Regions from separate parts of the Massilia sp. BKSP1R2A-1 genome, predicted to be linked through region 3. Evidence: riboswitches for the same ligand, from Rfam matches in the RefSeq annotation. Region 3 holds a riboswitch; each other region holds the start of a gene.
What was found. Region 3 has a riboswitch for cobalamin ahead of ACQ7JA_RS24675 (TonB-dependent receptor domain-containing protein). Riboswitches for the same ligand answer to the same signal wherever they lie in the genome.

Region 1 (6,568 bases), on a different contig from region 3:
CTGGCTGTCCAGCAGGATGGACACCTGTTCGCCGAGGAAATCCGGGTAGTCCCAGGAACCGGCCACCTCGCCGTGGGCGCTGCGCAGGCCGTCGGGCGTGGCCACCATGGCGCGCAGGCGCATGGTCGTGCCCTCCACGGTCGCGAAGGCCGCCAGCGGAATCTGGCAGCTGCCGCCGAAAATCTTCGACACCTTGCGCTCGGCCGTGACGGCGCGCGCGGTGGCATCGTGGTTGAGTGGGGCAAGCAGGGCCTTCAGGTCGACGCCATCGCTGCGCTCGCCCCTCACGATCTCGATCGCCATCGCGCCCTGGCCGGCAGCCGGCAGGCTGTCCTCGGGTTCGAGCAGGGCGCGGATGCGCCCCTCGAGGCCGAGGCGCTTCAGGCCGGCGGCCGCCAGGATGATGGCCGCGTAGTCGCCGCGGTCGAGCTTGCCCAGGCGGGTGTCGAGGTTGCCGCGCAGCGGCTTGATGACGAGCTGCGGGTAGCGCGCCGCGATCAGGGACTGGCGGCGCAGGCTGCTGGTGCCGACCACACTGCCTGCCGGCAGGTCGGCCAGGCTGGCGTAGTCGTTCGAGACGAAGGCGTCGCGCGGGTCTTCGCGCTCGAGCACGGCGGCCAGCTCGAAGCCCTCCGGCAGGTCCATCGGCACGTCCTTGAGCGAATGCACGGCCAGGTCGGCGCGGCCCTCGGCCATGGCGACTTCGAGTTCCTTCACGAACAGGCCCTTGCCGCCCACCTTCGACAGCGCACGGTCGAGGATCTGGTCGCCGCGCGTGGTCATGCCCAGAATCTCCACGGAGCACTGCGGATATAATGCGGCGAGACGGGCGCGCACGTGCTCCGCCTGCCACATGGCCAGGCGGCTCTCGCGGGATGCGATAATCAGTTTCGCTGGCGCCTGCGGCGCCGTTTCATTTGCTTTCAACACGTATTCTTTCACTGTCGTCGCGCCCTACCAGGACGATGCCGGTAAAACGGCCCTTGCATAAGATCACAAATTTTAGCATGGGCCCTCTTGCAGACCGTGGCCAACCGCCATCGCACAATCGAGTCGTCATTCTCAATAACTTTGTGGTCGATATGGACAATCCTGCTGCATCAGTAAGCCCCGCCGTTCAGAATGTGAGTGCCCAGCGTGATCCCGACAAGGACGCGCCGCTGAAAGAAGACATCCGCCTGCTCGGCCGCCTGTTGGGGGACGTGCTGCGCGACCAGGAAGGCGAGCAGGTCTTCGAGATGGTCGAGACCATCCGCCAGACCGCCGTGCGCTTCCGCCGCGAAGCCGACCCGAAGGCCGGCGAAGAGCTTGCGACCCTGCTGCACCGTCTCACGCGCGACCAGACCATCACGGTGGTGCGCGCCTTCTCCTACTTCTCGCACCTGGCGAATATCGCCGAGGACCAGCACCATATCCGCCGCCGCCGCGCCCACCTGCTCAAGGGTTCCGGCCCGCAGCAGGGCAGCGTCAGCTTCGCGCTCGGCAAGCTGCGCGACGCCGGCGTGCCGCGCGAGACCGTCGAGGGCTTTTTCCAGGACGCCCTGATCGCCCCCGTGCTGACCGCCCACCCGACCGAGGTGCAGAGGAAGAGCATCCTGGACGCCGAGCACGACATCGCCCGCCTGCTGGCCGAGCGCGACCGCGGCCTGACCCCGAAGGAAGCGCAGAAGAACGGCCAGCTGCTGCACGCGCGCGTCGCCACCCTGTGGCAGACCCGCATGCTGCGCTACTCCAAGCTGACCGTGGCCGACGAGATCGACAACGCCCTGTCCTACTACCGCATCACCTTCCTGCGTGAAGTCCCCGCCCTGTACGACGACATCGAAGAAGAGATCGCGAGCCGCTACGAGGGCGAGGCGAAGGCGATGGACGAGGCCCAGTTCCTGCAGATGGGCAGCTGGATCGGCGGCGACCGCGACGGCAACCCGAACGTCAACGCCGACACCATGCGCCATGCGCTGACGCGCCAGTCGACCACCATCCTCGACTTCTACCTGGAAGAAGTGCATGCCCTCGGCGCCGAACTGTCGACCTCGACCCTGCTGGTGCCGGTGACGCCCGAGATGCAGGCCCTGGCCGACGCCTCGGTCGACACCTCGCCGCACCGCAGCGACGAACCCTACCGCCGCGCCCTGATCGGCATCTACGCGCGCCTGGCCGCCACCGCACGCGAGCTCGGCGTCGGCCACATCCTGCGCAAGGAAGTCGCCGAAGCCCCGCCCTACCTCGACGCCGGCCTGTTCGCGGCCGACCTCGAAGTCATCGCGGATTCCCTGCGCGCCAACCACGGCGGCATGCTGGTCGAGCCGCGCCTCGCGGGCCTGAAGCGCGCCGCGCGCATCTTCGGCTTCCACCTGGCCTCGCTCGACATGCGCCAGAGTTCGGACGTGCACGAGCGCGTGCTGACCGAGCTGTTCGCACGCGCCGGCGCCGAGAAAGATTATTCGACACTCGAGGAAGCGCAGAAGGTCGAGCTGCTGCTGGCCGAACTGGCCCAGCCGCGCCCCCTGTACTCGCCCTACGAAGCGTATTCGGACGAGACCAATTCGGAACTCGCCATCCTGCGCACCGCGCGCGAGATCCGCCTGCGCTACGGCAGCCGCGCGATCCGCAACTACATCATCTCGCATACCGAGACCGTGTCCGACCTGCTCGAAGTCCTGCTGCTGCAGAAGGAAACCGGCCTGCTGCGCGTGTCTTCCGGCTCCTGCGACGTGATGGTGATCCCGCTGTTCGAGACCATTCCCGACCTGCAGCGCGCAAGCGGCATCATGGACGAGTGGATGTCCCTGCCGCCGGTCGCGAAAGTCATCGAGCAGCAGGGCCGCCTGCAGGAAGTCATGCTCGGCTACTCGGATTCGAACAAGGACGGCGGCTTCATGACCTCGAACTGGGAGCTCTACCAGGCCGAACTGAAGCTGGTCGACGTGTTCGCGGCCAGGAACGTCAAACTGCGCCTCTTCCACGGCCGCGGCGGCACCGTCGGCCGCGGCGGCGGCCCGAGCTACGATGCGATCCGCGCCCAGCCGCCCGGCACCGTCAACGGCCAGATCCGCCTGACCGAACAGGGCGAGATCATTTCGTCGAAGTTCTCGAATCCCGAGATCGGCCGGCGCAACCTGGAGCTGCTGGTGGCCGCGACCCTCGAGGCGAGCCTGTCGCCGCGCGACGAGGACGCCGCCAGCCGCGAGCGCCTGTCGCGCTTCGAGGCGGTGATGGCCGAGCTGTCCGAGCGCGCCTACCGGGCCTACCGCAACCTGGTCTACGAGACCCCGGGCTTCACCGACTACTTCTTCTCGGCCACCCCGATCGCCGAGATCGCGGAACTGAACCTCGGTTCGCGCCCGGCCTCGCGCAAGTCGACCCGCCGCATCGAAGACCTGCGCGCGATTCCCTGGGGCTTCTCCTGGGGCCAGTGCCGCCTTCTGCTGCCGGGCTGGTACGGCTTCGGCGCCGCCGTCAGCGGCTGGATCAACGATGGCGACCGCGAATCGCGGCTCGAACTGCTGCGCGAGATGTACGGCGCCTGGCCCTTCTTCGCCACGCTGCTGTCGAACATGGACATGGTGCTGGCCAAGACCGACCTCGCCATCGCCTCGCGCTACGCGAGCCTGGTGGCGGACGCCGAGCTGCGCGAACGCATCTTCCGCCGCATCACCGCGGAGCATGGCGAGACCCTGCGCTGCCTGGAAGCGATCACGGGAACGAACGAACGCCTGGCCGGCAACCCGCTGCTGGCGCGTTCGATCCAGAACCGCTTCGCCTACCTCGACCCGCTGAACCACCTGCAGGTGGAACTCATCCATCGCCGCAGGAAGCTGGGCGACAACGCGGATCCGCGGGTGCACCGCGGCATCCACCTCTCCATCAACGGGGTGGCGGCAGGCCTGCGCAATACAGGCTGACGCATCTGCCGCGTCTGCGGCTGAAGATTGCCGTGACAACAACGCCACTCGGCGTTACAATCCGCCGCTTGAGCGATTGGTGCCCTTCCGCAGGTCTGCGGGAGGGTGAAACGGGAAGCCGGTGACGCGCGGGATGATCATCCCCGCCAGTCCGGCGCAGCCCCCGCTGCTGTAAGCCTGACGACGCCGGCCGTACGCCACTGTGCATTGCACGGGAAGGCAGGGCCGGCGAAGGACGAAGGCGAGCCAGAAGACCGGCCAGTCACGATGCACTTTGTAGCGCCCGGGGTGTGGCGCTGCCGGTTGGCTGTCCCTATTCTTCGGTCCAGGTCTCGACACCGTGTGCGCCTTTTGGCGCGCCGGGACGCGCGCGGCTGCTCCATGGAACACGGGGCCGCCTGGTTTTCGTCCCGAGGTCGACCTGAATTGAGCGCTCGTGTATTCCATCGCGTCCTGGCGGCCCTGTGCTGCCTGTGCGCCCTGCCCGTCCAGGCGGGCACCCTGTTCGCCGTCGTCACCGAACGCGCGGCGCCCAGCGCCATCGAAGCTGCCCACCGCCACCTGGCGCGCCATCCGAAAGACCGCATCCTGCTGCGCACGCCGGCCCAGCTGATGGCGGCCGGTGAACGTGACGTCGAACGCTGGATCGCCGGCGCCGACAGCGTACTCGCGGTCTCGGTCTTCGGCGACCCGGCGCGGCGCCTGAAGGATGCGGTCGCGCGCCACGCGCGGCCATCCGCTCAGGTGCTGGCCTTCAACGGCGAAGCCTCCCTCAGTCTCATGACGCGCGGCCGCCACGGCAGCCTGAGCGAGTTTTCGCCCGAGCTGCTGCGCCAGCTGTCGAACGAAACGCCGCCGGAAACGGCCCTGCGGGCAGCCGCCCTTGACACCGCTAGCGCGCACTGGCTGGCCGCACGCCGCCTGTGGCAAGGCAGCGGCAGCGACAACACGGCGGCCCTGTTCGCCCACCTGCTTGCACGAGATACGCCCGTTCCCGCGCCACGTCCCGAGCCGATGCTGCGCCTGCGCGTGGGCGAGCGCGAACTCGCCGACGGGGCAGCGTGGGGACACGCCGCGGAGCTCGGCCTGAAGGACAGGCCGACCGTCGTCGTACTGGATCTCGCCAATATGGATGCCGTGGTCCCGGCCGCGCTGTGCCGCCAGGTCGAAGCCCGGGGCCAGCCCTGCGTGCAGCTGCTCACCCGCTGGGGCGGCACCTCGCGCGAGGCGCTCGAGCGCCTGCCCGAACTGGTCGCGCCCGCGCGCCCGGCCGCGCTGGTGGTGCTGCAGGACTTCGTGGTCGGCGCCGCCGAAGGCCGCGAGGCGGTCGAGCAAGCTTTCAAGCGCCTCGACATCCCCGTGTTCAAGGCCATCCGCCTGATGGACCGCAGCGCCATGCAGTGGCAGCTCTCGCCAGACGGCCTGAGCCCCGACTCGGTCCAGTACCGCGTGGCCCTGCCCGAGCTGCAGGGCATCGGCCAGCCCATCGTCGTCGCCGCGCTCGGCAAGGCGCAGCGCGATGCGCGGACCGGCATCGAGAACCGCCCGCCCGAGGTACTGGAACAGGAAGCCGCCCGCGTGGCGGCGCGCGTGGACCGCTGGCTGCTTTTATCCGCCAAGCCGAACCGCGACAAGCGGGTCGCCCTGGTCTACTACAACCACCCGCCGGGCCGCCAGAACATCGGCGCCGACAACCTCGACGTGCCGGCCTCGCTGTTCGACATGCTGCATGCGATGAAGGCCGCCGGCTATACGGTGGGCGAACTGCCGGCCTCGCCCGAGGCGCTGCTGGACCGCATCATGGCGCATGGCGTCAACCTGCCCGAAGACCGCGCCGCCCTGCGCGAGCTGGCCGGGGCCGTGAATGGCGTCACGGGCGAGGAGTACCGGCGCTGGTTCGCCACCCTGTCGCCGCGCGTGCAGGGCGAGATGACGAGCGGCCTGCTGGGGCGCCTGCATGCCGACGTGCTGGCGGCGGAAGCCGGCCGCGAATACCAGCTGGGCCGCAAGCGCGCCGAGGTCGTGATCGCCGAGCTGCAGCACCTGGTCGAGGGCGCCGACCATCCGAGACGCGAGGACGCCCTGCGCGACCTGGCCGCCCTGCGCGAGGGATATATCGCCTGCCTGGACGGGCGCGCCACGCGCCGCTGCGCCACCCTCGCCTCCCTGCAGCGGCGCCTGGTCGGCTACGGCATCGAGGGCATGCGCGGCTGGGGACCGGCGCCGGGCAAGGTGATGGTCGAGGGTGGCAAGCTGCTGGTGCCCGGCCTCGTGTTCGGCAACGTCTTCATCGGCCCGCAGCCGCCACGCGGCTGGGAAGTCGACGAGGAGCTGCTGCACGCGAACACCAGCATCACGCCGCCCCACCAGTACCTGGGTTTCTACCACTGGCTGCGCGACCGCTTCAAGGCCGACGCCCTGGTCCACGTGGGGCGCCACTCGACCTATGAATTCCTGCCCGGGAAAGCCGTGGGCCTGTCCAGCGACGACTACCCGAGCCTGATCGCGGGCGACCTGCCCGGGATCTATCCCTACATCGTCGATGGCGTCGGCGAAGGCACCCAGGCCAAGCGCCGGGGCCTGGCCGTGATGGTCGACCACCTGACGCCGCCGCTGGCCGCCACGCCCCTGTACGACGAACTGCTGTCGCTGCGCCAGGTGGT
Region 2 (6,568 bases), on a different contig from region 3:
TCAGGCGCCATTGGAGGGCGGGGCGCAGGGCGCGCAGGAGGCCGCTTTTTGCGTCCGGCGCGGCGGCGTGGCCGGCCTGGGCCGATTCGAACGGCGAGATCGTTGGATGCATGGTCGTCATACGGTGGCGATGAAGGACAGGAGGAGTTGGACGAAGGCCATGGCGTCGCTGGCCCAGCGCGTCGAGGCGCTGCGGTCGGCGGCCAGGGCGCGGCTGTCGTCGAGCTTGTTGACGTCGAGGTAGTGGCTGCGGCGCGGGTCGAGTTCGGCCGACACGGCTTTCGCCGGTTTCACCCAGCTAAAGGTGCGCCATTTTTCCTCGCCCTGCCAGGTCACGGTCTCGCTGCTGCCGTCGGCGAAGCGCACCACCAGGGTCTGGGGGACGCTCGCGCCTTCGCGCCGCACCGTCACCTGGGTGCGGAAGGGGTAGGGGCCGCTGCCATCCTTGGCGTTCGGATTGGCTTTCTCCCAGTCCTTGCGCGCCTTGGCGATGCGCGCATCGAGCGCTGCCTCGGTTTCCTCGATCCGCTTGCCCTTCTCAAGGCGGGTGCCCGCCAGCGGCAGCACTTCCTCGCTGGCGATCGAGGCCACGCGGTCGTCCACGCGGGAGACGGCGTAGATCTGCTTCGCGAAGACTTCCTCGACCGCGGCGCGTTCGCCGCTGCCGTCGGCCAGGGCCTCGCGCAGGTCGGCCACGCTCGGGTGGCGGAACTTCCAGCGGCGGTAGTATTCCTTGAAGCCGCGTTCCATCGCCTCGCGTCCGATGCGTTCCTCGAGGTCGCGCATCACGAGTGCGGTACGGGTATAGACCGGGCCGATGCCCTGCAGGCGCTGCCAGGCATTCTGGCCGGGGGCGTCGGCGGGCCGGTCACGCGGGCTGGTGGCGCGCGTGATGTCGAAGGGATCGAAGACCGGGTCGATGCCGATGCGCTTGAAGAAGGCCGGCATCGGGTGGGCCTGCTGGCCGCGCTCGCGCAGCATGCGGCCGTCCCAGTACTCGTTCAGGCCCTCGTCCAGCATCGGCTCTTCGAACTCGTTGCTGGCCAGGATGCCGTAGAAGTAGCCGTGGCCGAACTCGTGGATGGTCACGCCCTCGAGCATGTACTCGTCGAGCGAGTTCTTCGCCACCTCGGCATGGCCGGATGCCGTGATGAAGGTCGGGTACTCCATCCCGCCCGCTTCCTCCGCGTTGTAGGGCGGGATCACCACCGTCAGCGTGCGGTAGGGGTAGGGGCCGAGGGTGCGCGAGAAGTAGGTCAGCGAATCCTTGGCCGCCTTCATGGCCGGCTTGGCGCTGGCCTCGTACTCGGGCGGGAACAGCACCTGCACCGTCACGGTCGGGCTGCCGGGGCCGGTCCAGGTCTCGACCAGGGGAGGGGCAGAGCGCTTGTCGGCGGTCCAGGCGAAATCGTGCACGTCATGCTGGACGTAGCGGCGCGTGACCATGCCGTTCTTCTCGCTCGGCGCGCCCTGCAGTTCGCCGGTGGCGCCGACGGTGTAGGCCTTGGGCACCGTCAGGCTGACGTCGTAGCTGCCGAAGTCGGCGTAGAACTCGGACTCCATGTGGAATTCGTGGGCGTTCCAGCGTGGCGCGGTGGCGCCGCGTTCGCCCGGCAGTTCCAGCACGGCGATCTTGGGGAACCACTGCGCCACCAGGTGGAAGCTGCCGAAGTAACCGGTGCGCGCTATCACGCGCGGCAGCTGGGTCTGGAAATCGATGTCGAGCGTCGTGCTGGCGCCCGGCGCCACCGCTTCCGGCAGGTCGAAGCGGGCCACGGTATGGTCGGTGGCCGGGCCGCCGTCGGGCTGGACGAAGCGCCACGGCACGCTTGCCGCGCCCTGGCGCACGCTGGCCAAGGCGATGTGGCCCCATTCGCCGTCCCTGATGTCGACGCCGCTGCGGAAGCCTTCGCCGCGGTGGCGCTGCTCGGTGAAGAAGGTGCTGCCGGCGCCCTCGAAGGCATTCATGTAGAGGTGGACGTAGACGCTGCGCACCGGCACCGCGCTGCGGTTGCGCCAGGTGAGGGCCTGCCGGCCCTTGATCAGGTGCTTGTCCGGGTCGAGCGTGGCCTCGATGCGGTAGCTGACCACGCGGTCCGACAAGGTGGCATGGTCGCCGGTGCGCACGCCGCCCCAGGCGGAGGGCGCGCTCGGCGTGGTGACGGCGGCCGCGTCGGGCGCGGCCAGCGCGATGCCGTCCAGCGAGGGTGTGGGGCTTGGCGCCGGCGCGTCGGCCTGGGCCAGCCAGGCAACAGCGCCGCCGGCCGCGAGCAAGGCGGCGGCGAGCACCGCGCGCAACTTGCTCCGTGCTTGGATATGCATGCAGGACTCCCTGTAATGACAATATTGTTTGAACGCGAATATAGCCAGAAGAGCAAAAAAACACCATGGGCATGCGATAGAACGCAGGATTTGAGGATGGACGCGCAAAAAACGCGACAAGGCTTGTCAGGTTATAATCGCGGCCGTTCTGGTGCCCGCGCAGGCGATCCGCCTGCACAGTTAAACGGGAAACACGAGGCAAAGGCGCTGCGCGCCCGCGCCGAGGTGTGCTGCCCCCGCAACGGTCAACAAGCGTCACCGCCTGATAGAAACCCTGTTTGGCGCGGTGACAGGCTGTCTCAATAACCACTGTGCATTGCATAGGAAGGTGGGACAGTCCGTCTTGCAAGCCCGGATACCGGCCAGGACAGGGGGAAGCGCGCATGCGGCAGGGCCGGTGCTGCGTCTTCCGTTGACTCCGGTGTGCGGGGACGCAGGCCGGTGCTTTTACCGAGAACATCCACAATGAATTTTGCTGCCTTCCCAAGCAGCGCGCCGGCCATCAAGCCGCTCGCGCTGGCCTGCGCCTTTTCCCTTTCCATCCTCGCCGCGAACGCCTTCGCCCAGGACACGGCCGTTCCCGAGATCGTCGTCACCGGCGCGCGCTTCCCCGCCCAGGTCTCGCTCGCGCCGATCGGCGCCACCGTCATCACGGCGGAGGACATCCGCCGCGCCGGCGCTACGGACGTGAATGCCGCGATCCGCAAGATCGGCGGCGTGTTCGGCCGCCAGAGCCTGGACGGCTCGCCCGACTTCGCCCTCGACCTGCGCGGCTTCGGCTCCAACGGCAGCCAGAACATGGTGGTGCTGGTCGACGGCGTGCGCATGAACGAGAACGAACTGGCCGGCCCGGTGCTGTCCTCGATTCCCGTGGACACCGTCGAGCGCATCGAGATCCAGCGCGGCGGCAGCAGCGTGCTGTACGGCGAAGGCGCGACCGGCGGCGTGATCAACATCATCACCAGACGCGGTACGCAAGCCGGCTACCACGGCTCCGTGGTGCTGGAAGCCGGCCGCTTCGACCAGTACGATGCGCGCGCGTCCGTCCGCCATGGCGAGGGCCCGCTGTCCTTCGACCTGGCCGCCGCGCGCCAGGGTACCGACAACTACCGCGACAACAACGAATTCCGCCAGAAGACCTTCAGCGGCGGCTTCCAGTGGGCCGCGAACGACGCCCGCATGGGCCTGCGCGTGGAGAGCGCACGCCAGGACATGCGCTTCCCGGGGTCGCTGAGCTATGAACAGTTCGAAGCCAATCCGCGCCAGACCCTGACCCCGAAGGACTTCGGCGCCCTGTCCAGCGACCGCGTGACGGCCTTCGCCGAGAAGCGCGTCGACAACGTGGAATTCGCGGCCGAGCTGGCCCACCGCGAGCGCAAGGTCGAATCGACCTACGACTTCGGCGGCTTCCTCTCCGCCGCGACCTACGACACCCGCCACACCCAGTTCTCGCCGCGCATGCGCCACAGCGCCAACCTGGGCGCCGGCCTGAACGAATTCGTCGCCGGCGTCGACCTGAGCCGCTGGGAGCGTGCCACCAGCCTCGGCTCGGATGCGCGCCAGACTTCGGAAGCCTACTACCTGCGCGACGAGATGCGCTTCGGCGGCGCCGCCAATGCCCGCCTGGCGCTGGGCGCGCGCCACGAGCGCTTCGAGAAGAAAGAGACCAACGCCGCGCTGGCGGTGCCGACCGGCACCCAGACGGTGAACGCCTGGAGCGCGGAAGGCAGCGTCGACGTGGCAGCGAACGTCACCGTGCATGCCAAGGCCGGCCGCAGCTACCGCCTGCCGAATGCCGACGAGAACGGCTACCGTTCCAGCGTCGGCCTGCTCGACGTCCAGACCTCGCGCGACCTCGAGCTGGGCGTGACTGCCGGCACCGACGCCCGCCGCATCGCCGCACGCGTGTTCCGCCACCGCCTGAAGAACGAGATCTTCTACGATCCGACCCTGGGCGGCGGCTGGGGCGCCAACACCAACCTCGACCCGACCCGCCGCCAGGGCCTGGAAGTCGAAGGCCAGATGGCGATCGGCCAGGCGCTGCGCCTGACCGGCCAGTGGCAGCGCGTGGACGCCGAGTTCACCGAGGGCCCGAACGCGGGCCGCGAGATGGTGCTGGTGCCGAAGAACGTCGTGACCGCGCGCCTGGCCTGGGTGGCCGCCGGCCCGCACAGCGCCGACATCGGCGCCCAATGGGTCGACCGCCAGCGTTACGGCAGCGACTTCAGCAACAGCTGCAGCACGCGCATGCCGTCCTTCACGACGATCGACGCCCGCTACGCCTACCGCACCGGTCCCTGGGAAGTCGCGGTCAGCGGCCTGAACCTGGCCGACCGCCAGTACTTCAGCAATGCCTTCGGCTGCCGTTCGGGCATCTACCCGAGCGACGGCCGCCAGCTGAAGCTGGCGCTGCGCTACGACTTCTGATGCGCAGACTGACGCGCTTCGCCGCCGCCGTGCTGCTGGCCTGCGCCGCAGCCACGGTGCAGGCCGCCCCGGTGACCGTGGTCGACGACGCCGGCCGCAAGGTCACGCTCAAGGCGCCGGCGCAGCGCGTCATTTCGATGGCGCCGCACGCCACCGAGCTGCTGTTCGCAGCCGGCGGCGGCGCGCGCGTCGTCGGGGCGATGAACTACAGCGACTACCCGGAAGCGGCGAAATCCATCCCACTGGTGGGCAGTAACAGCCAGATCGACATGGAGCGGGTGCTGGCGTTGAGGCCGGACCTGATCGTGGTCTGGCATACCGGGAACACGGCGCGCCAGATCGCCCAGATCGAGAGCCTGGGCGTGCCGGTCTTCCACAGCGAGCCGCGCCGCCTGGCGCAGGTCGCCGAGAATATCGAGCGCCTGGGCCGGCTGCTGGGCACCGTGCCGGCGGCACAGGCAGCGGCCGGGGCCTACCGGGCGAAACTCGCGGGCCTGGAGGCGCGCTACGGCAAGCGTGCGCCCGTCACGGTGTTCTACCAGATCTGGGACCAGCCCCTGTATACGCTCAACGACGCCCAGATCGCCAGCGATGCGATCCGCGTCTGCGGCGGGCGCAACGTGTTTGGCGGCCTGAAGGTCGTGGCGCCGGAAGTCAGCCTGGAGGCGGTGATCGCGGCCGATCCAGAGGCGATCATGGCGGGGAAGCGCTACGACCCCGCCAATCCGGGCCTGAAGCTGTGGGAACCCTACCGCAGCATGACGGCGGTGAAACGGGGCAACCTGTTGACCGTCGATGGCGAACTGCTGACCCGGCCGGGCCCGCGGGCCATCGACGGCGCCGCAGCCCTGTGCCAGGCCCTGGAAGGTGGGCGCCAGCGCCGCCCGAAGTGAGTTCGCTTGCAAAACCGGCACCCCTTGCCCGTAAGCCCAGGTTAATTCCGTAAGCAAATGCAAAAAACGCTCTTCTGGCCGGAAGGAGAGGCGAAAAAGTGGTAATCTGCCCGCGTTTGCTCAATCAACTGTGGAAGGAAACCCATGCGTTCTCTGCGTTTTGCCCTCATCGCCGCCACCCTGGCCGCCAGCACCGCTTTCGCGTCGCCGACCGCCCCGGTCAACGGCGCCGACTACATCACGCTGGCACAGCCGCAGCCGGTACAGGCGACGGGCAAGAAGGTCGAGGTCATCGAGTTCTTCGCCTACCACTGCCCGGCGTGCAATATGCTCGAGCCCTCGCTGAACCAGTGGATCAAGAAGCAGGGCGACAACATCGTCATGCGCCGCATCCACCTGCCGTTCCAGGGGCCCGCCGATCCGGAAGCGCACCTGTTCCTGACCCTGGAAGCCATGGGCAAGCTGGAGGAATACCACCCGCGCGTGTTCCAGGCGGTGCACGTGCAGCGCCAGCGCTTGATGAAGGACGACGCCATCATCGAGTGGGCGGCCAAGAATGGCCTGGACCGCGCCAAGTTCATGGAAGCCTGGAATTCCTTCGGCGTGACGAGCAAGCTGCGCCGCCTGCAGACCCTCTCGTCGAACTACAAGGTCACCGGCACCCCGACCATCATCATCGACGGCAAGTACGTCGTGTCGCCGAGCCAGGTGGGTGAGTCCAACAAGATCAACGGCATCGAGCCGACCATGCAGGCGACCATGCAGGTCATGGATGCGCTCGTGAAGAAGGCTGCAGCCACGAAATGAGCAATGACGTCGAACGCGAAGTCCTCAAGATGTACGATGGGTCCCGGCCCAACGAGGACGACCTGTTTGAAACCAGCAATGTGAACCACATTGCGTGGGGGCTGGCGGTCTTCTTCGCC
Region 3 (6,568 bases):
CTGGAAGAGCTTGCCGCGCAGCTCGGCCTGATCCAATGCTCGACAAGGATCAGCATCGATCAGCCGGCCATCCTCGTCTTCGCGGGCGACCACGGCGTGGTAGCGGAAGGCGTCTCGGCCTATCCGCAAGACGTGACCTGGCAGATGGTGGAGAACTTCCTGGCGGACGGCGCCGCCATCAATGTATTCGCTCGCCAGAACGGCTGCGCCCTGCACGTCGTGGACGCCGGCGTGAACCACGACTTCGGCCCGCGCGCCGGCCTGGTCGACTGCAAGGTGGGCCGCGGGACCCGCAACTTCGCCCAGGAGGCCGCGATGTCGCCGCAGGAACTGGATACCGCGCTCGAGCACGGCATGGCCCTGATGCGCGACCTGCCGGGCAACGTCGTCGGCTTCGGCGAAATGGGTATCGGCAATACCACTGCGGCCGCGGCCCTCATGCACAAGCTCACCAGGCTGCCGCTGTCCCAATGCGTGGGCGCCGGCACGGGCCTCTCGGGCGAAGGGATCGCACGCAAGCAGCAGGTCATCGCCGCCGCCGTCGACAGGCATGCAGGCGCCACCTCGCCGCTCGAGGTGCTGGCCACCTTCGGCGGTTTCGAGATCGGCATGATGGTCGGCGCCATGCTGAAAGCAGCAGAGCTGCGCAAGGTGCTGCTGATCGACGGCTTCATCGTCACCAGCGCCTTGCTGGTCGCGGCGCGCCTGCAGCCGGCCATCCTCGACTACTGCGTGTTCGCCCACTGCTCGGACGAGAACGGCCACCGCATGATGCTCGAGAGCCTGGGCGCCCGCCCGCTCCTGAAACTCGGCCTGCGCCTGGGCGAAGGCACCGGCAGCGCGCTTGCCCTGCCCCTGCTGCATGCGGCTGCGAACTTCCTGAACGAGATGGCCACCTTCGCATCGGCCTCGGTCAGTACCAGCGGCCAGTAAGATGCAGCAACTGCGCCTGTTCTTCGTCGCCCTGCAGTTCTTCACCCGCCTGCCGATCCCGCGCTGGGTCGGATTCGAGCAGGACTGGCTGCACCACGCCTCCCGCTACTTCCCGCTCGTCGGCGTCGTGGTGGGCATGATCGGCGCCGCCGTCTACGGAGCCTGCGCCCTCGTGCTGCCGGCACCGGTGGCCGCGGTGCTCTCGACCGCGGCCACCATCTACATCACCGGCGCCTTCCACGAAGACGGCTTCGCCGACACCTGTGACGGTCTTGGCGGCGGCATGACGCGCGAGCGCGTGCTGGAGATCATGAAGGACTCGCGCGTCGGCGCCTACGGTGCGATCGGCGTCGTGTGCATGCTGGGCACGAAAGTCACGGCGCTTGCGACGCTGCCCTTGACCAGCGCCATCGGCGCCATGCTGCTGGCCCACCCGCTGTCACGCCTGTGCGCGACCTCGCTCATCTGGCGCATGGAATACTCACGCGCGGAAGGCAAGGCCAAGCCGCTGGCCGAACGCATGTCCACTGCCGAGTTCTGCATCGCTCTGCTGACGGTTGCCCTGGCCGCAGCCCTGCTGCTCGCAGGCGGCCTGCTCTCAGCGCAAGCCGTGCTTGCCGCACTGCTGGCCTGCGTGATCGCCACCTGGTGGCTGGCCCGCAAATTCAGCCGCCGCATCGGAGGCTATACCGGCGACTGCCTCGGCGCCGTGCAGCAACTGGCGGAAGCGGTCGCCTACATCGCCATCCTGGCCACCCTCGGCTAGCCATGGAGCTGGTCCTCGTCCGCCATCCACAGCCCGAAGTCGCCCCCGGCATCTGCTATGGCCGCAGCGACGTCGCCGCCTCGCCCTCCGCGATCGCCGCCGTCGCCCAGGGCCTGCGTGAAGCCGGGCTGCCCGGCGACCTGCCTGTCTTCGCCAGCCCGCTCAGGCGCTGCGCCGAGCTCGCGGCGCAGCTGGGCGCGCCCGTCACCTTCGACGCGCGCCTGGCCGAGATGGACTTCGGCGCCTGGGAGATGCAGCCCTGGGACGCCATCCCCCGCGCCGAGGTAGACGCCTGGAGCGCCGACCTGCTGCACTACCGGCCCGGCGGCGGAGAGAGCGTCATGGATGTCGCCCGCCGCGTGGCCGCATGCTTCGACGCGCTGCGCGAAACACGTCACCCGCGCGCCCTGCTCGTCTGCCACGCGGGCAGCATGCGCCTGCTCGCCGCCCTCCACGCCGGCGGCAGCATCGAACAGGCGGCGCTGCGCGCGGCCTCCGAAGCACACCGCATCGACTATGGCGGCATCATCATGCTGAAGGACTGACAACACCGCGTCGCGCTCACGTATAATGTCGGCGTTTTGGTGCTCGCGCCTGTATTCACAGGCGCAGTTAAACGGGAAACACGAAGCCCTTCAACAAGGCCAAGGTGTGCTGCCCCCGCAACGGTAAGCAAGTGCCGCGCTCGAAAGAGTCCGCGGCGAACCGTCCTCCATGACCACTGTGCGATTTGCATGGGAAGGTCGGACGGCCACACTTGCCAGCCCGGATACCGGCCAAAAGGTGGAAGCGTGGCCATGCCGCGCTTCTGTTCAATCTGGCCTACGGGGACGTCGGCTGGTTGTCCTTGACGTGAACATTTCATGAATCTTCCTGTAACACGGCTGGCGGCTGCGTGCTCGCTCGCATTCGTCTTCACTCTCCCTTCTTTCGCCCAGACCAGCGCCGACACGGTCGTCGTCACCGCCAACCGCATGCCGCAGCGCGCGCATGACGTGATCGCCGATACCACCGTCATCCACGCCGAAGAGATCGCACGCTCCGGCGCCGGTTCGGTGGCCGACATCCTGCAGCGCCAGCGCGGCATCGAGATCACCCGCAACGGCGGCCCGGGCGCCTCCACCGACGTCTACCTGCGCGGCTCCAACGCCAACCAGGTCGTGGTCCTGCTCGACGGCGTGCGCGTCGGCTCCTCGACCAGCGGCACCGCGGCCTGGAACGCGATTCCCCTGTCCGCCATCGAGCGCATCGAGATCGTCTATGGTCCGCTGACGACGCTGTACGGCGCCGACGCGATCGGCGGCGTCATCCAGGTCTTCACGCGCAAGGGCGAAGGCGGTCCGGTCGTCACCGCCTCGCTCGGCGCCGGCAGCAACGCCACGCGCGCGGCCGCCAGCACCGTCTCCGGTTCGGGCGGCGGCTTGCGCTATGCCTTCACCGCCGGCTACGAAGATGCCGACGGCTTCTCGTCCACCCGGCCGGGCGCTTCCGGCTTCAACCCGGACGAAGACGGCTACCGCCGCCGCAGCGCCAACGGCCAGCTGTCCTATACCGTGGCTCCTGGGCTGGAGGTGGGCGCCCAGCTCCTGCACAGCGCCCTGCGCGCCCAGTACGACAGCGGCGCCGGCAGCTACGACACCCACAACGAGCAGGAACTCAACACGGCCGCCGTCCATGCGAGCAGCCAGGTCAGCGCCAACTGGCGCAGCACCCTGCAGTACGCGGCTTCACGGGACCAGCTGGGCAGCTTCACCAACGCCACCGCGTCCGGCCGCAGCCAGATCGAAACCCGCCAGGACGAGCTCACCTGGCAGAACGCCATCGCCATTGGCGCCGACACGCTGCAGCTGCTCTACAGCCACCGCAAGGAAGACGTCGAGTCCAGTTCCAGCCGCGCCTTGAACCGCGCGCGGATCACCAACTCCTATGCGGCCGCCTACTCGGCCCGGCGCGGCGCTCACCTGCTCGACCTGAGCGCCCGCCACGATCGCTCGGTCTACGGGAACAAGATCACGGGCGCCGCCGGTTACGGCATTGAGCTCGGCAATGGCCTGCGCGCGACCGCCAGCGTCGGCACGAGCTTCCGCGCACCGACCTTCAACGAGCTGTACTACCCCGGCTACGGCCTGGAGACCAACAAGCCCGAGAAGGGCCGCAACCGCGAAGCGGGGCTGCACTACGATGGCGGCCGCGTGCAGCTCGATGCGAGCTACTACCGTAACCGCCTGACCGACATGATCGTCTCGAGCACGCCGTGCCCGGGCACCGGCATCGGCAGCTGCGCCTATAACGTCAACGAGGCCAAGCTGGAAGGCGTGACGCTGGCAGCCCGGACCCGTCTCGCGGCAATCAATCTGCACGGCAGCCTGGACTGGCAGGACCCGACCGACGAAACCACGGGCAAGCAGTTGCTGCGCCGTTCGAAGAAGCACGCCAAGTTCGCCGCCGACACCAGCTTCGGCCCCGTCAAGACGGGCGCGGAACTGCAGCTGTCCGGCAGGCGCTTCAACGACGCCGCCAACCTGCGCCCGCTGGGCGGCTATGGGCTGCTCAACCTGTACACTAGCTGGCAGGTCACGCCCGACCTGTCGCTGCTGGTACGCCTCAACAACGTGACGGACAAGCAGTACGAACTGGCGCGCTTCTATGGCACCAGCGGCCGCACCTGGTTCGCCGCGCTGCGCTACGGTATGCGCTGACCGGACGCACCATCGAGAGGAGACGCATGCATCACCCAGCCTTCCTGCTCCGCCAGCGCGCCACGCTCGTCATCGGCGTGCTGCTGCTGTGCGCCGTCGCCAGCCTGCTGTTTGCCGGCATGACGGGCTCGATCTCCGTCCCGCTGGCGGACGTGCCCGACGCCCTGCGCCAGCTGGCGCGCGGCGAAAGCGGGACGCTGGCCGCCTCGCTGATCGAGCTGCGCGCCAGCCGTGCCCTGACGGCCTTCGTCACCGGCGGCGCGCTCGCCCTCGCGGGCGTGATGATGCAGGCGCTCCTGCGCAACCCGCTGGCCGACCCCTATGTGCTCGGGATCTCGGCCGGCGCCTCGGTCGGCGCGCTGTTCGCGCTGCTCATGATGGCGACCGCCTTCATCGTCGACATGGCCGCGCTGGGCGGTGCGGTCGGGGTATCGATGCTGCTCTACCTGCTGGCCCGGCGCGACATGCGCGGCGGCCTGGCTGTCGAGGGCGGCACCTCGATGCTGCTGCTGACCGGCGTGATCCTGTCCTCGGCCTGCATGGCCCTGATCACCCTGATGCTGTCGATCGCGCCGGAAGGCAGGCTGCGCAGCATGATCTTCTGGATGATCGGCGACCTCGCCGGCGCGCCGCTGCGTCTGGCGCCCTGGATCGTGCTGGGCGGCGCGCTGCTGTATGCGCTGCGCAGCGCGCGCGCCATGAACGTGGTCGCGCTGCATGCGGAAGCGGCCGCCACGCTGGGCATCCGCGTCGGCCGCCTGCGCAAGGGACTGTTCTTCGTCTCCGGCGTCCTGACCGCCAGCGCCGTGACCAGCGCCGGCTCGGTCGGATTCGTCGGCCTGATCATCCCGCATGCCTGCCGCTTCGCCTTCGGCCCCGACCACCGGGTCCTGATCCCGTCGGCGGTGCTGGCGGGCGGGGGCTTCCTGGTGCTGTGCGATACGCTCGCGCGCACCATCATCGCGCCGCAGCAGCTGCCGGTGGGCGCGATCACGGCGATCATCGGCGCGCCGGTATTCCTCTATCAACTGCACCGGCTGAGGAAGTGACATGATCAGAGCCGAACATCTCGACCTGCGGCTCGGCAAGCGCACCCTGCTGCGGCAGCTCGACTGGGCGGCGCGCCCGGGCGAATGCTGGAGCATCATCGGCCGCAACGGCGCCGGCAAGAGCACCCTGCTGCGCACGCTCGCAGGCCTGCACCGTCCCGATGCCGGCGCCGTCCATGTCGGCGGCCGCGCGCTGGACCAGTGGCCCCCCGAAGAACTGGCGCGCCAGCGCGCCTTCCTGGCGCAGTCGCGCCACGATGCCTTCTCGTACAGCGTCATCGAAACCGTGCTGTCGGCGCGCCATCCCTATCACGCCAACCGCTACTGGGAGGGCAGCGACGACCACCAGGCCGCGATGACGGCGCTCGCCTCGATGGAAGTCGCCGAGCTGGCCGAGCGCGACGTGCGCACCCTGTCCGGCGGCGAGCGCCAGCGGGTCGCGATCGCCGCGCTGCTGGCCCAGGACACCCCGCTGCTGCTGCTGGACGAGCCGGCCAATGCCCTCGACCTGGCGCACCAGGTCAGCGTCATGGCCCTGCTGGCCCGTCTTTGCCGCGAACAGGGAAAGATCGTCGTCATGATCGGCCACGACCTGAATCTCGCCTACCGCATTTCCACCCACGCGCTGCTGCTCATGGGCGACGGCCGCTGGCAGGCCGGTCCCATCGAGGAGACCATGCAGCCCGCCCTGCTGGGCGACTACCTCGGCCACCCGATCGACATGCTCGAGCACGGCGGCCGCCGCATCTTCCTTCCTCACGAGGCCACCCCATGAACGAGCTGAACTCCTCCGAAATCGACGCGCTGAACGAGCGCCACCGCCAGCGCATGGAGCGCAAGAAGGCCGTCATCGATGCAAAAATTGCCGCCGCCGACAAGGAAATCGGCATCATCATCGTCAATACGGGCAACGGCAAGGGCAAGAGCTCGAGCGCCTTCGGCATGGTGACGCGGGCGCTGGGCCATGGCATGAAGGTGGGCGTGGTCCAGTTCATCAAGGGCGCGATGTCGACGGGAGAAGAAAAATTCCTGCGGCGCTTCCCGGACGAAGTCAGCTTCCACGCCATGGGCGAAGGCTATACCTGGGAGACCCAGGACCGCGAGCGCGACATCGCCAAGGC

Region 1: another riboswitch for cobalamin. It lies ahead of ACQ7JA_RS01965 (cobaltochelatase subunit CobN); the one in region 3 lies ahead of ACQ7JA_RS24675 (TonB-dependent receptor domain-containing protein).
Region 2: another riboswitch for cobalamin. It lies ahead of ACQ7JA_RS00235 (TonB-dependent receptor family protein); the one in region 3 lies ahead of ACQ7JA_RS24675 (TonB-dependent receptor domain-containing protein).

What each region holds. Positions count from the first base shown of each region.
Region 1 covers NZ_JBOBRE010000001.1:439,672-446,239, reverse strand. The annotation lists gene hemC (hydroxymethylbilane synthase) at 1-855, opposite strand, end outside; gene ppc (phosphoenolpyruvate carboxylase) at 1,083-3,905, shown strand; cobalamin riboswitch at 3,966-4,182, shown strand; gene ACQ7JA_RS01965 (cobaltochelatase subunit CobN) at 4,332-6,568, shown strand, end outside.
Region 2 covers NZ_JBOBRE010000001.1:52,722-59,289, forward strand. The annotation lists gene ACQ7JA_RS00225 (hypothetical protein) at 1-112, opposite strand, end outside; gene ACQ7JA_RS00230 (M1 family metallopeptidase) at 118-2,322, opposite strand; cobalamin riboswitch at 2,455-2,703, shown strand; gene ACQ7JA_RS00235 (TonB-dependent receptor family protein) at 2,788-4,749, shown strand; gene ACQ7JA_RS00240 (cobalamin-binding protein) at 4,749-5,642, shown strand; gene ACQ7JA_RS00245 (thiol:disulfide interchange protein DsbA/DsbL) at 5,787-6,449, shown strand; gene ACQ7JA_RS00250 (hypothetical protein) at 6,446-6,568, shown strand, end outside.
Region 3 covers NZ_JBOBRE010000025.1:512-7,079, forward strand. The annotation lists gene cobT (nicotinate-nucleotide--dimethylbenzimidazole phosphoribosyltransferase) at 1-933, shown strand, start outside; gene ACQ7JA_RS24665 (adenosylcobinamide-GDP ribazoletransferase) at 935-1,699, shown strand; gene cobC (alpha-ribazole phosphatase family protein) at 1,702-2,244, shown strand; cobalamin riboswitch at 2,265-2,494, shown strand; gene ACQ7JA_RS24675 (TonB-dependent receptor domain-containing protein) at 2,563-4,398, shown strand; gene ACQ7JA_RS24680 (FecCD family ABC transporter permease) at 4,425-5,447, shown strand; gene ACQ7JA_RS24685 (ABC transporter ATP-binding protein) at 5,449-6,222, shown strand; gene cobO (cob(I)yrinic acid a,c-diamide adenosyltransferase) at 6,219-6,568, shown strand, end outside.